3 regions of the Brevibacillus brevis NBRC 100599 genome follow, and region 3 is predicted to be linked to each of the others. Evidence: riboswitches for the same ligand, from Rfam matches in the RefSeq annotation. Region 3 holds a riboswitch; each other region holds the start of a gene.
The links. A riboswitch is a leader RNA that binds a small molecule or an ion and turns the genes downstream of it on or off. The one in region 3 is predicted to bind cyclic di-GMP.
Positions count from the first base shown of each region.

Region 1: another riboswitch for cyclic di-GMP. It lies ahead of BBR47_RS31025 (hypothetical protein); the one in region 3 lies ahead of ggt (gamma-glutamyltransferase).
Region 2: another riboswitch for cyclic di-GMP. It lies ahead of BBR47_RS05820 (GNAT family N-acetyltransferase); the one in region 3 lies ahead of ggt (gamma-glutamyltransferase).

Region 1 is NC_012491.1:5,609,858-5,614,090, forward strand. It holds gene BBR47_RS26505 (histidine phosphatase family protein) at 1-372, shown strand, start outside; gene BBR47_RS26510 (HD-GYP domain-containing protein) at 401-1,738, opposite strand; gene BBR47_RS26515 (DUF5317 domain-containing protein) at 1,722-2,273, opposite strand; gene BBR47_RS31025 (hypothetical protein) at 2,344-2,562, opposite strand; cyclic di-GMP riboswitch class II at 2,532-2,613, opposite strand; gene argF (ornithine carbamoyltransferase) at 2,706-3,677, opposite strand; gene carB (carbamoyl-phosphate synthase (glutamine-hydrolyzing) large subunit) at 3,622-4,233, opposite strand, start outside.
Region 2 is NC_012491.1:1,125,422-1,129,654, forward strand. It holds gene BBR47_RS05810 (alpha/beta fold hydrolase) at 1-231, opposite strand, end outside; gene BBR47_RS05815 (methyl-accepting chemotaxis protein) at 346-1,836, opposite strand; gene BBR47_RS05820 (GNAT family N-acetyltransferase) at 1,838-2,392, opposite strand; cyclic di-GMP riboswitch class I at 2,584-2,667, opposite strand; gene BBR47_RS05825 (hypothetical protein) at 3,110-3,295, shown strand; gene BBR47_RS05830 (amino acid ABC transporter substrate-binding protein) at 3,544-4,233, shown strand, end outside.
Region 3 is NC_012491.1:5,866,249-5,870,481, forward strand. It holds gene BBR47_RS27745 (glutamine--tRNA ligase/YqeY domain fusion protein) at 1-649, opposite strand, end outside; gene BBR47_RS27750 (SET domain-containing protein) at 729-1,346, opposite strand; cyclic di-GMP riboswitch class I at 1,587-1,675, shown strand; gene ggt (gamma-glutamyltransferase) at 1,857-3,575, shown strand; gene BBR47_RS27760 (methyl-accepting chemotaxis protein) at 3,656-4,233, shown strand, end outside.

The DNA of each region.
Region 1 (4,233 bases), 260 kb from region 3:
CAGCCACTTGCACAGGAACGCAGAATCGTGGTTGAAGAAGACACGCGCTTGGTCGAGCGTGTCCTTAGCGGAGTACCACGTGAGGATTGGTTCGAGCGACTCCGCGATACGTTCGATGACTTGACTCTTGAGCTTGAAGGAGGCGAATCCAGTCTTACTGCTATCAACCGGGCAAATTCGCTGCTCACTGAGATTTTGGCAGACGTGCATAAAAACATTGTGCTTGTTAGTCACGGATGCCTACTGGCCTTGCTCATGAAATCAATAGATAATCGCTTTGGCTTTCACGATTGGGAGAAATTAAGCAATCCAGATGTCTTCAAGCTTACCTGCCATTTAGAAACCAGAGAGCTCGTCCGCATATGGTCGTAAACGAATAAAAACAGTTACAAGGGGCAGCTCATCTGATTGCCTCCTGTAACTGTTTTTGTGGGATGGACTCTATTCCGATAATGCTCTGTAACTCATCGCACGGCAGTCGCTGAACGATTCTAATAAAATGCTCCGCCAATATCGGATCAAATTGGGTACCGGAGCCCCTTTTGATTTCTTGAAGCGCTTCCTCCACAGGCAAGCCTTTTCGATAAGGCCTGTCCGCAACCATCGCATCGAAAGCGTCTGAAATCGCTAAAATTCTCGCCATCAGCGGAATCTCATCCCCGGCTAAACCATCCGGATAGCCCCTTCCATCTATACGCTCATGATGGGAGCGGATCGCAGGAAGCAATTCATTGAACATCCCTGCTTGCAAAATGATTTCGTAACCAATGACCGTGTGCTGCTTGATCTTGTCATACTCTTCTGGAGTGAGCTTTCCTTTTTTATTGAGAATTTCGTCTTCGATGCCAATTTTTCCAATGTCGTGCAGGATTCCCCCGATATAAACATCCTCCACTTTTCGTTCGGCCAAACCAATATCTCTCGCAATTTCTCTTCCCCAGTAAGCTACACGCTGAGAATGTCCACTTGTGTATCGATCTCGTGCGTCAATGGAAGCAGCCATCGTCGTTAAGAAGTTGTGATTGAATGATTTGACCTCTTCCACTTTTTGTTGAAGCCTTTGAAGATTGTCATAGTAATGATGAAAAACGTAGCTGATCGTAATAAACGCAATCATCATAGGAATTAGTGTTAACGGACCATATAACTCTACTAATCGTGAACCTACCCCGGCAAGAATTAAAAGCAACAAGTAAGTCGAGGTAAAGCCTTTTGCCATCATCTTTACGGTTCGCGCCCAGGTCATTTGATGAAAATAGGAGATACCCAATCCACATAAAGTCAGGTTCACAAACCAATACACAACAGCCAAAAACAAATCGCTAATAATGGGAGAAACAGTTCCGAAGCCCTCGATCCAATCCTTCAAAAACGCTACTGTCCATATAGTCATTAACAACTGCCCAATGTTAATAATAGCTTTTAGCGGATTAAACCTTACCAGGAAAGCAATGATTAAAGATTCAATAACAGCAGCCCATACTCCGACCCAGACTCCGTACAACAAGATACCCGAAAAGATTACAGCATTGTTCACTGTTAAAATCGTATTAGATATACGCACGGGAGCAAAACAAGAAAAAATGGTCAGGAGGGTGTAGGTAGATAATACCCCCCAATGCTCACGAGCAGCCCATTCAGATGAAGATGTGTAAAAAATATAGATTGCTGCAATGACAAATCCAACCTGGACAACAATCCCTTTTATCCAAACCGCAAAATCAGTTTTTTGTCGCATAACTTTTACCTTCGCGAAGTTGTAGTAATGAAATCGGTTTATTCATCAATCGCTGAACAAGTAAAAAGGCACCTAACATAATAAAAATATCGCCGATGCTAATAATCCGCGGAATGAAAGATGGCATGTAAATGACATCCGTCAAAAACGGAAAATTCGAACTTTCCGTCAATACACTATGCTTGAAATTCGTTCCGTTTATAACAGGCTCTAAATCATAAGGAAGCTTTGCTGCTTGAACTAAATCGATTGGCATTTTTCCATTGTTAGACCAAATTGCAATCGCATTCAGAAACCAGCCGATTAAAAAAATCCGCATATCTTCAAATTCTCGATTAAAAACGAGGAAGGCCAAAATAAACACATACGCGATCGATATGAAAATGCCACCGATCGTAGGGAAGAAAACTGCACAAGACTGCAGCAATATGGTAACGATAAGAAGTTTCATTTGGTTGAACTTAGGTAATTCTTTGATTCTTCCCCCTCGCAGCAATGCTACGAGAAAAGATAGGGCAATTACATCCAATAGCATGTTGTTTCCTCCAAGCTTGAAGAAAAAACACCACTCAGCCAAGCGGTGTTTGTTTCTCCGATACGCTTATTTATCCAATATGGAAGTTTGCAGAAGTAGCTGCTACGATTGCTACCACCATCATAATTGCCGCGAACCATTTTTTCATTTTCTTTTCCCCTCCTTCAAGCATAGTGGAGAAAGCTGGCTTCGCTACTGTCCGTGATGCAGAGGCCAAGCGACCAAGTACAGCCCCTGCTCCCCTTTCCTTTTCCATTACGGAAAAGGCTGGATTCGCTACTGGCTCCATACGGACCAAGCGACCAGATACAGTCCGTACTTCTTCGCTTCTTTCCTACCTTTATTTTACACATAAGTGACAAAATTCGGCAATCATAGATTCATAGTCTATTCGATTTAATTGCAGATAGTTCTATTTAACTAGAACTATGTTCACACCAGCGCCGCCAAGATCGCTTTTTGTGCGTGCAATCTATTTTCAGCCTGATCAAAAATGACAGAGCGCGATCCGTCGATGACCCCGGTTGTCACTTCCTCCCCACGATGTGCTGGCAAGCAGTGCAAGAAGAGATAATCACGGTCTGCCGCTGCTACCAATTTTTCGTTCACTTGATAGTCGGCAAATGCTTTCAATCGCACCTCATTTTCTTCTTCAAAACCCATACTAGTCCAAACGTCCGTGTATACAGCATCTGCCCCCATGACAGCCTCTATCGGATCAGTGGTCACCATCATTTTTCCACCGCTTTGTTTCGCGTACCCTGTAGCTTTTGCGACAATGGTTGTATCCATTTCGTAGCCTACCGGAGTCGCCACCCGTACATCAAGACCTAGCAGAGCTGCGCCCAGCACCAGTGAGTTCGCCACATTATTGCCGTCTCCTACGTAGGCAAGCTTGATTCCTTTTAGCTTGCCCTTATGCTCCCAGATCGTCAGCAGATCAGCCAATGCCTGACAAGGATGGTACAGATCAGTCAAACCATTGATAATGGGGATCGACGCGTGCAGAGCAAGCTCTTCTACATAGGAGTGGGAAAAGGTACGAATCATGATGGCATCCACGTACCGAGAGAGAACTTTTGCTGTGTCGCTGATCGGCTCCCCACGTCCGAGCTGAAGCTCTTTTCCGCTCATGAACATACCCAAGCCGCCCAACTGGTGCATCCCTACTTCAAAGGAGACACGCGTGCGGGTCGAAGCCTTGTCAAAGATCATTCCCAACGTCTTGCCTTGCAGAGGCTGGAATGGCTGACCCAGCTTTTGCAATTGCTTGACGTGAGCAGACAGATGGAGCAGCTCCATCAATTCTTCCCCGTTGAATTCATCGACGCGCAGGAAGTCCTTTCCTTTATGCTTTTGTAACGGCAAGTTTTGAAAGTGTTCCAATATCTTCACTGGCTGCATGCGAGCCACCTCTTTTCTTCAGAATAGACCTCACGTATAACTCGAACGTATCGACAGCGGAGAACAATGGCACACCCTGTTGTACCATCCTGCTTCGCAGGGCAAATCCTGTCCGGCCCTGACGATTGCCTTTCGTCGCAGTAACGAGAGCGAAGGCCGCTTCTTCCTTTTGCAACAGCTCGATCCACGCCGCTTCATCTGCCACGATATGCTTCACGACAATTTCTTTGGATGCCAGCCACTCGGCCGTTCCGGGAGTCGCCGCCAGTTCCGCCCCGTCAGCTTGGAGTCGCCCCAGCAGCTCTCTTACAGCTTCCTGCTTATCTCCATCTGCCAGAGAAATCATGACCAACTGACCTTTTTGCCAGTCGCCGTACAAATTGTCCTTGAAAGCAAAGGCTTTGCCTGCTGCCTCTTCGAAAGAATGCCCCAAGCCAAGAACTTCGCCCGTCGATTTCATCTCTGGACCCAGTACCGGGTCTACACCGTTTAGCTTAATCGTGGAGAAAACCGGCGCCTTAACGACTGCAAACGGAATCTCTGGCAATAGCCCTGT
Region 2 (4,233 bases), 1.6 Mb from region 3:
ACCGCGTGTCGCATCAATGGGCAATGCTTCACTTGCTCCATAGCCTCGCATATCAGGTGCATATACACGGTACTGGTCACATAGAGCCGCAATGGTATCATCCCAGAACAAGTTGGCTGACGCATTGCCGTGAATGAGGAGGAGCGGTTCTCCTTCCGGTACGCCTGCTGTCAGGTAGGAAACGAGCAATCGATCGGTCTGAATCGTTTTGGTTTCGATTCGTGCATCCATCAATGATGTGCCTCCTTTCAAGTGATTGATATCAGAATATTCTTATTATATACCCATTCAGTTACAAAATGAAAAAAGAAAACAACCGCCATTGAAAAGGCGGTTGCAGGAAGGCTACATATGGAGACCACGCATTTGCTGTTCGATTTTCTCAAAGCCGCCAGAAACCTTAACGACTTCGTCTTTTTGCTCAGAAACGAGAACAAGCACTTCTTCCAGGCTCTCTTTGTTCTTGTCGGTAATATCGGCGTTGACTTCTACTTTTGCGCCAACTTCCTGAATCATGCTGTGAACATGGACGATGAACTCTTGCAGGTTCTTCGTTTTATCGGCGAAGTTTTGCATGTAGTTGTCTACATTGGTGAACATTTCTTGTACTTCGAGGATGCCCTCGCTATTTTTCTCAAAAGACGTCTGTGACTCGGAAATCATATCCGATACGAGCTTCATTTTTTCACGAATGGTCATGAGCAAGCTCGAGATCGACTCGGAGGATAGCTTGGAGGATTCAGCGAGCTTGCGTACTTCATCTGCTACGACAGCAAATCCTCGGCCGTGTTCACCTGCCCGAGACGCTTCAATCGTGGCATTGAGTGCCAACAGGTTGGTTTGTGCAGAAATATCGGAAATGGTTTGAATGATTTTCCCAATCGATTCGGTTTCTTTATTGAGCTCTTGAATCAGCTGGTTCGTACCTTGGATGTCCGTGATGAATCGTTCAAAGTCATTGCCGATGTTGCCGATGCGTTTTCCACTCTCGCTAGTGGCTTCTTTGGTCGATTCTACGTACTCATGCATCTCTGTAACAGAGCGGGTCATGTCCTCAACTTGCAGATTCGTGGAGCTCATTTCCCGACGCAGCTCGTCCGTATTGCTAGTCTGGACCGTAAAGGACTCCATAATGTCTTGCAGGGAAGCAACGGTTTCGACAGCGCGAACATTTACACCATCTGTTACCTTGTTCAAATTCTCTTGATAGTCTTGCATAGAGGTGAGAGATTCATTGATTTGATCGAGAACACGTTGCAACGATTCCTTCGAGGCAATCGCTTCTTGCTTTTGTTGCTCACTTTCCTCTTGTAGTTTGTTATTGAATACAGCATGCATCATGCTCGTGATAGAGACGAAGCAGAAGGTGAGCAGGAAGTACATCAGGTCAAGATTGCTTGTCGAATGGAAAATCAATTCTCTCTGTGTCAGGAAGTAGTAAGAGACAATGCCTAATGTCGATACAATGGTCAAAATATTGATGAGTCGGTCTTGATAAATCCCCATGACTGCTACAAAGAACATAATGGTCATGATATTGATCATATGCGGGTCCAGTCCAACAATGATGAACATGAAGATTCCGATTACAGCGAAGTTGAAAAACTTCATGAAAGGCGCTGCTTTTTCACGGAAGCTCGGGCGATTGGAGATGTAAGTAAAAGGTGCCAGCACGCCATACAAAATACCCAGTATTGTGAAAACGAATGTGTACGAAACGCCTAGAAAGAGGTTTAAGACCTGAACAACCGTAATAATACTTGCAAATACGATTACGACCCAATTGTTTCTTCTTCTCAATAAATCAACGTTATCAATGTTATCCATGTTATCCATGTTACCCACCTACCTCGACTTTTACTTGATTGGACGACGACGAATTGTACCAGGAATATTTCGGATCGTGCTTATTGTCATAGACATCTTTTAGATGAAAGAGGGTCGGAATGGCATCGGCCCCTTTGTAAAAGACAATATCTTTGGTCTGAGTCGCCTTTACTTGATACTTCGTGTTAATAAATTTAAAAAAAGTTGGATCTGCTACCCCGATTGCGTGGGTATAGCCATGCTTTTCAGCGTAATCTATCATCAAGCAAATTCCTTTTTGCCCTAGTTGTCCACGGTATTTCGGCAAAACAGCAAGACTGTCTACCTCCATTACTTTCATATCTTCTGTAACAACATCTTGAAATAGTGATTTCATATAAGCACTTGATTTGGAAAAGGGCGTCATTTCAAATGTTCCACCTGCTTCACCATCATCGGCAAGTAGGAGGAATTGTGCGGAGCCTTCTTTCGCGTACTCCATCTCGAAGCCCATGCTTGTCCATACTGTTTCTTTGATTTCATGAAATTTAGCTAACTCTTGTACGGTTTCTACTTGTTTGTACATAACTTCTCCACTCCATCGTTTTCTGATTACCGTGTTGTGTATGTTTGACGTCCCAAAAGTTATGTTTTTCCATTCTGTTGCAAAAATGAGAGTGCTTTCATCCCCCTTTCAAAAAACGAAACACAAAAAAAGGCCGTTCCATCGAAATGGAACAACCGAAGCTACCAACATCAAAAAAATTGTTCCAAGATGATGGCAACCCGGCTATCATGGTCAAAGACTGTAGACCCGTGGTTTTGCGTCGCCACCTTTCGATGACTTTGCCTTTTGCATTTATTAGCAAAACTTGTAAAAGTGTGTCGAATTTTGCTGGACATAATCATGCAAAATATAAGACAAAAGATATACTTTGTCAAGTTTTGGTAGGGTAAAGAAACTAATTGTTCATAAAGTATAGACGAACAAAAAACCATTTGTGATATCAACTAGTCCTTCATTCATAGGCGTTAGGTTAGGGTACGCAGAATGTCTAAAACTTCGGTAGGCTCCATTCGGCTTTGTTGCCTTCCCCAAGGATATCGAATGTGAACTGTTGCCCATCTAAATTTACTTTATATAAACGTACTTTCCCCTGTTTGATGAAAGAGAAACCTTCTGAAAAAGTTTTTGGTGTTTGAATGCACGTAGCCGCTCAGGAGTTGAATGGTATACATAAAAATCACCCGTAACAAAAATTTTCCAACCATCCGATAACTAGAAGGAATAGGAGGGGATATTATGAAGGAAGCAAAAGTGATTCAATTCTACTTTTCCGGAGGCGGTGAAACGATTAGCATCGAATCCACGGAACCGGAAGAGATCATTCAAATGGTCGCTAATCAAAACGACGGATGGCTCCAGTATGATGATGTTGTCATCAACGTGAGAAATGTTTCATATATCAAAGTGTGCAATCAGGCGTAAGGATAGGGAGCGGATGTATATAGCTCCAACACGAAAAAGCTCTCCATTGAATGCGGAGGGCTTTTTCGTGTTGGAGGTAGCGCTGCTAGTCGGTATTTTCCCCAATTATTTGGCGTATATTTCTAAGGTGCTTTTGTTTACTAAAGTATCGACTATTCCCTGCTAATGTGCTATCATGATACCTTGTTAACGTATTACCACTTTATCAGAGTAAAACATAGAGTAGGGAAACGAGGGGGATCATCACGATGAAGAAAATAGCATGGATGTCATTGTTGTTGGGTGCGGTGGTTTCGTTGGTAGTGGGCTGTTCCAGCGCAAAAACTGGCGCTGACGCGAATAAGTTGATTATCGGAATTGATGATAAGTTTGCACCGATGGGTTTCCGGGATGAGAAAAATGAGCTAGTCGGTTTTGATATTGATTATGCACGTGCAGCTGGCGAAAAAATGGGAAAACAAGTTGAGTTTCAAACAATCGACTGGAGTGCAAAAGAGTCTGAACTAAACAGTGGTCGTATTGACTTGATCTGGAATGGATATACGATTACAGATGAGAGAAAAGGGAAGGTTCTCTTTACCAAGCCTTATCTGAAAAACGCACAAGTAGTGGTCACGAAGGCAAATAGCAACTTGACCAAGCTGTCAGACTTAGCCGGTAAAGCAATTGGTTTACAAAAGCTGTCTTCCGCAGCTGACGCGATTAATGCGAGTGAGATCAAAAATCAGGTCCAATCGATTACCGAGTTCCCTGATAACGTACTGGCACTGAGTGATTTGAAGATCGGTCGTGTAGAAGCAGTCGTCATCGACCAGATTGTGGCCGATTACTATATGGCAAAAGAGCCGGGAGCATTTAAGCAATTAGAAGAATCGCTGTCTCCTGAGGAATATGGAATTGGCGTCAAAAAAGGCAACGAGGCATTGCAAAAAGAGCTG
Region 3 (4,233 bases):
GAGCGAAGTCGTACATCGGATAGATGCACCATTTGTCGCCCGTGTTGTGATGCGTTGCATGGGAGATTCGATACAGAACCGGATCACGCATGTTGAAGTTCTGCGAAGCCATATCGATTTTCGCACGCAGCACTTTTTCCCCGTCCTTGAATTCCCCTTGGCGCATACGTGCAAACAGGTCCAGGTTTTCCTCCACAGACCGGCTGCGGAACGGACTATCTGTGCCTGGCTCTGTCCATGTTCCACGCATTTTACGCATGTCTTCAGGAGACAGATCGTCTACGTAAGCCAGACCTTTTTTAATCAACAGCACCGCTCGGTTGTACATCTCTTCAAAGTAATCAGATGCAAAAAACAACCCGTCCCATTCGAAGCCAAGCCATTGAACGTCCCTTTTGATGGCTTCTACGTATTCGATGTCTTCCTTCACCGGGTTCGTATCGTCAAAACGCAGGTTGGCCTTGCCGGAGAATTCTCGTGCCAACTCAAAGTTGAGGCAGATTGCTTTTGCATGTCCAATATGGAGATACCCGTTCGGTTCTGGGGGAAAGCGGGTAATGATTTCCTTTACTTTGCCCTCTTGCAAGTCATCAATCATGATATTGCGGATAAAATTGGATGCCGCTACCTTGTTTTCCAATGAAATCAACCTTTCACTTCACCTTTACATTCCATAATACTGATTCTCTTCCCAGAGTTCAACAAAATCGGGTCGTTGACCGACCCGCTCACGTCTCCCATTGCTGCCCCGTTTGCCATTGTGACCTGCAATACAGGTGAATAACAGAATCAATGGCTAAGCGCTGCTCCGTGATCCCACGAATCGTTTCGAGATGCTTAGAGGGAATCAGATGCAGCAAAGGCTGTTCAACATGATTGAACCGTTGGAATGCTTCCGCTGCAATCCGATCCCACTGCGGGTAATACCGAAGCAAATCATCGGGCATTACACGGGAGCGGTCCGTGTCGGACTCGGGCAAACACTCAAAAGGTTCATCCAAATTTAACGTTCCATAATCATCAGTCAGCTCTTCGCCCGGAAAAATATCCCGTGCAGCCAATTCCATATCATACATGGTCGGCACACAATTCGCATGAAAGCTGTGGTTCACGTACCTTGCCTTATCCCAACAAAGAATGTACTTTCCGAACTGGTTCTTAAACGAATATTTTTGTACGTCCTGTTTTCGTAATGAGTCAAGTCTTTCCACAAATGCAGGGTCCAATACTTGGTCCAAATCATCCTGTGCCCATACAATCGTTCCTTTTGGGATAAACCTTGTCGCAAACACACCGTACCCGATCTCATCGTTGATATAGCGCAATTCCGTATCGGGATGCATCATGGTCTTTGTTTCACTCCTTGGCAAATGTGCCTTTTTATCATCATAAGCAGCTTTGCCCCAGGAGGTGTGTGAATATCTGTCGAAAAATACATAGCATTCCTAACTATTTTTCCGGATTAAAATATTTTTCTTATTTACCACAAATGGTAAATAGTCTATATTATTGGCAAACGGAGTTTTAGGAACATTTTCCCACAACGATTGAATCAGTATATGTGTCATTTTATGCTTCACCCATTGATATCGAAACGGCATACCCGGGGAAATCCGGCGACGCAAAGCTACAGGGGCTACCTCCGCAACAGCGGACACGCTTGCCAGCTACCGAAGTATTGATGTAGGACGCGACCAATGATCCTATATCATTGGTCTTTTTTTGCGCTCATAATGTCTATTTTTGTCTACTTTTGTATGTTTGTGTATTTTTAACTTTTAAAGGAGGTGAGGCAACAGCGGATAGCCGGTTTAATGAATCATTATTCTTTTCATCATGAAGGAGGTTTCATAGGAATGTCATTCTGGAAGAAACTCTCGACCGTCGCGCTGACTGCTGTCATCGGGGTATCAACATTCTCTGGAGCACAAGCTGCTAACCGTCCAACATCGATGTCACCGAACGCAATGGTGACGACTCCTCACTATCTGGCTACGGCTGCGGCCCTGAAAACATTGGAAGACGGTGGAAATGCAGTAGATGCTGCTATTACAGCCGCTTCCACCTTAGCTGTTGTCTATCCTCATTACACAACCATTGGCGGAGATAACTTCTGGCTCATCTACAATGCCAAAACAAAAGAGCTGAAGGCGCTGAACGGCAGTGGTCGCGCAGGCGAAAAGGCAACCATCGACTATTACAAAGGCAAAGGCTACGAAAAAATCCCGTCCCGCGGTTATGAATCAGCAAACACTGTCCCTGGTGTCGTCTCCGGCTGGTGGGAGGCGTACAACTACGCCCATAAAAGCATGGGCAACAATAAGCTTCAATGGAACAGACTGCTGGAGCCTGCCATTGGATACGCCGAGAACGGATATCCCGTCTCCCCCAACCAAGTATATTGGACAAAATACGCGACAGATCCAACTGACAATGACTTGAAGAATCTTCAACGTTTTGATGGATTCCGCAAAACATTCCTGAAGCCCAACGGCGATCCTTATGCAGCGGGCGAAATTCTCAAACAAAAGGATCTTGCCAATACTTTGCGAATCATTGCGAAAAAAGGCGCTGACGGTTTTTATAAAGGAGAAGTTGCTAAAAAAATCGTAGCAGACATGAAAGCCAACGGCGGATTGCTCACGTTGAAAGATTTTGAGAAGCATACCTCCACTTGGGCAGATCCCATTACGGTAGACTACCGTGGCTACAAAGCGTATAACGTTCCACCTAACTCCCAAGGCATGGCATCGCTCTCTATTCTTAATGTTTTGAATAACTTTGACCTCAAAAGCATGGGTGAAGGAACACCTGATTACTACCACACGATTGTGGAAGCTACCAAACAGGCTTTCGCTGACCGCGACAAATGGCTGACTGACCCCGCCTTTGCGGATATCCCTGTGGATGAGCTGTTGTCCAAGCAGCACGGGAAAGATTTAGCTGCGCGCATTGATATGAAGCAAGCAGCCAAATCCGTAGAACCGCTTGATCCAAAAGGCGATACAACCTGGTTCGGGATCGTCGACAAAGATGGAAATGCCGTGTCCATCATTCAGAGTCACTACTTTGACTGGGGTTCTGGCATCGTAGCGAAAGATACGGGTGTCCTTTTACAAAACCGCGGAAGCTACTTCTCTCTGGATTCCAAACACATCAATCACTTGGAACCAGGAAAACGCACCTTCCACACCATTAACCCAGCTATGCTCTTTAAAGGGGACAAGCCTTATCTTCTTTACGGAACACAAGGGGGAGAAGGACAACCGCAAACGCAAGCCGCTCTCGTCACACGCATCGTAGACTTTGGTTTCAGCGTGCAAGACGCAATCGAAGCGCCAAGATGGCTGCATGGACGCAACTGGGGATCTGCTTCCAACAATCTCAAGGTGGAAAGCCGCATCCCTCAAGAAGTCCTGGACGAGCTCATTAAACGTGGGCATCCAGTCGAAAAGCTGGAAGCAGCCTATACCGATGCGATGGGACAGTCCGGCGCAATCCTGATTGACCCGCAAACCAATGTAAAATTTGGCGGTGCTGACCCTCGCGGTGAAGGCGCAGCAATGGGCTATTAATATATTGTCAGACTGCTGAGCTCATCTCAGCAGTCTGCCTGTTTCTATTTCGCATTCACGGATTAGGAGTGGACAAACCTATGTTTTTGTTCAACAAACTCAGGAACAAAATGATTCTTTGGTTTCTCGTCGTGGCCGTCATTCCACTTACTGCCGTTTCGTTGTTTATCACGAGCAGCTTTTCATCCATTCTCATTGATAAACAAAAATCATCCTATGTTGACCTTACTTCCAGTACAGCCATAGCGATGGATCAATATCTGGACCGGCGTATGACAGAAATTCAAATTTTAGCCCGCACCTCGGATATTCAATCCGATGATGCAGCAGCAAAAAATGAATTTATTCGCAAGTTTACCGAGGAAATGAAGCTGTATGACGGAAACACGTTTATCGCAAGCGATGGAAAAGTAACGGCTGATACGTTCCCCAAAAGCGTTGGAATCAATCTTGGCGAGCGCCAATTCTTCAAAGACGGTATGCAGGACAAGCCCAGCTTCTCCGATGTTCTTGTTGCGAAGACAACCGGCAATCGCTCTATCATCGTCGCTTCCCCTGTAAAAGGGAAAAACAACGAGAAGCTTGGTGTCTTGACCGGGCTCGTCAATGTAGATGACTTCACAGCTACCTTTCTCAAAGATTTGAAAGTAGGCAACGA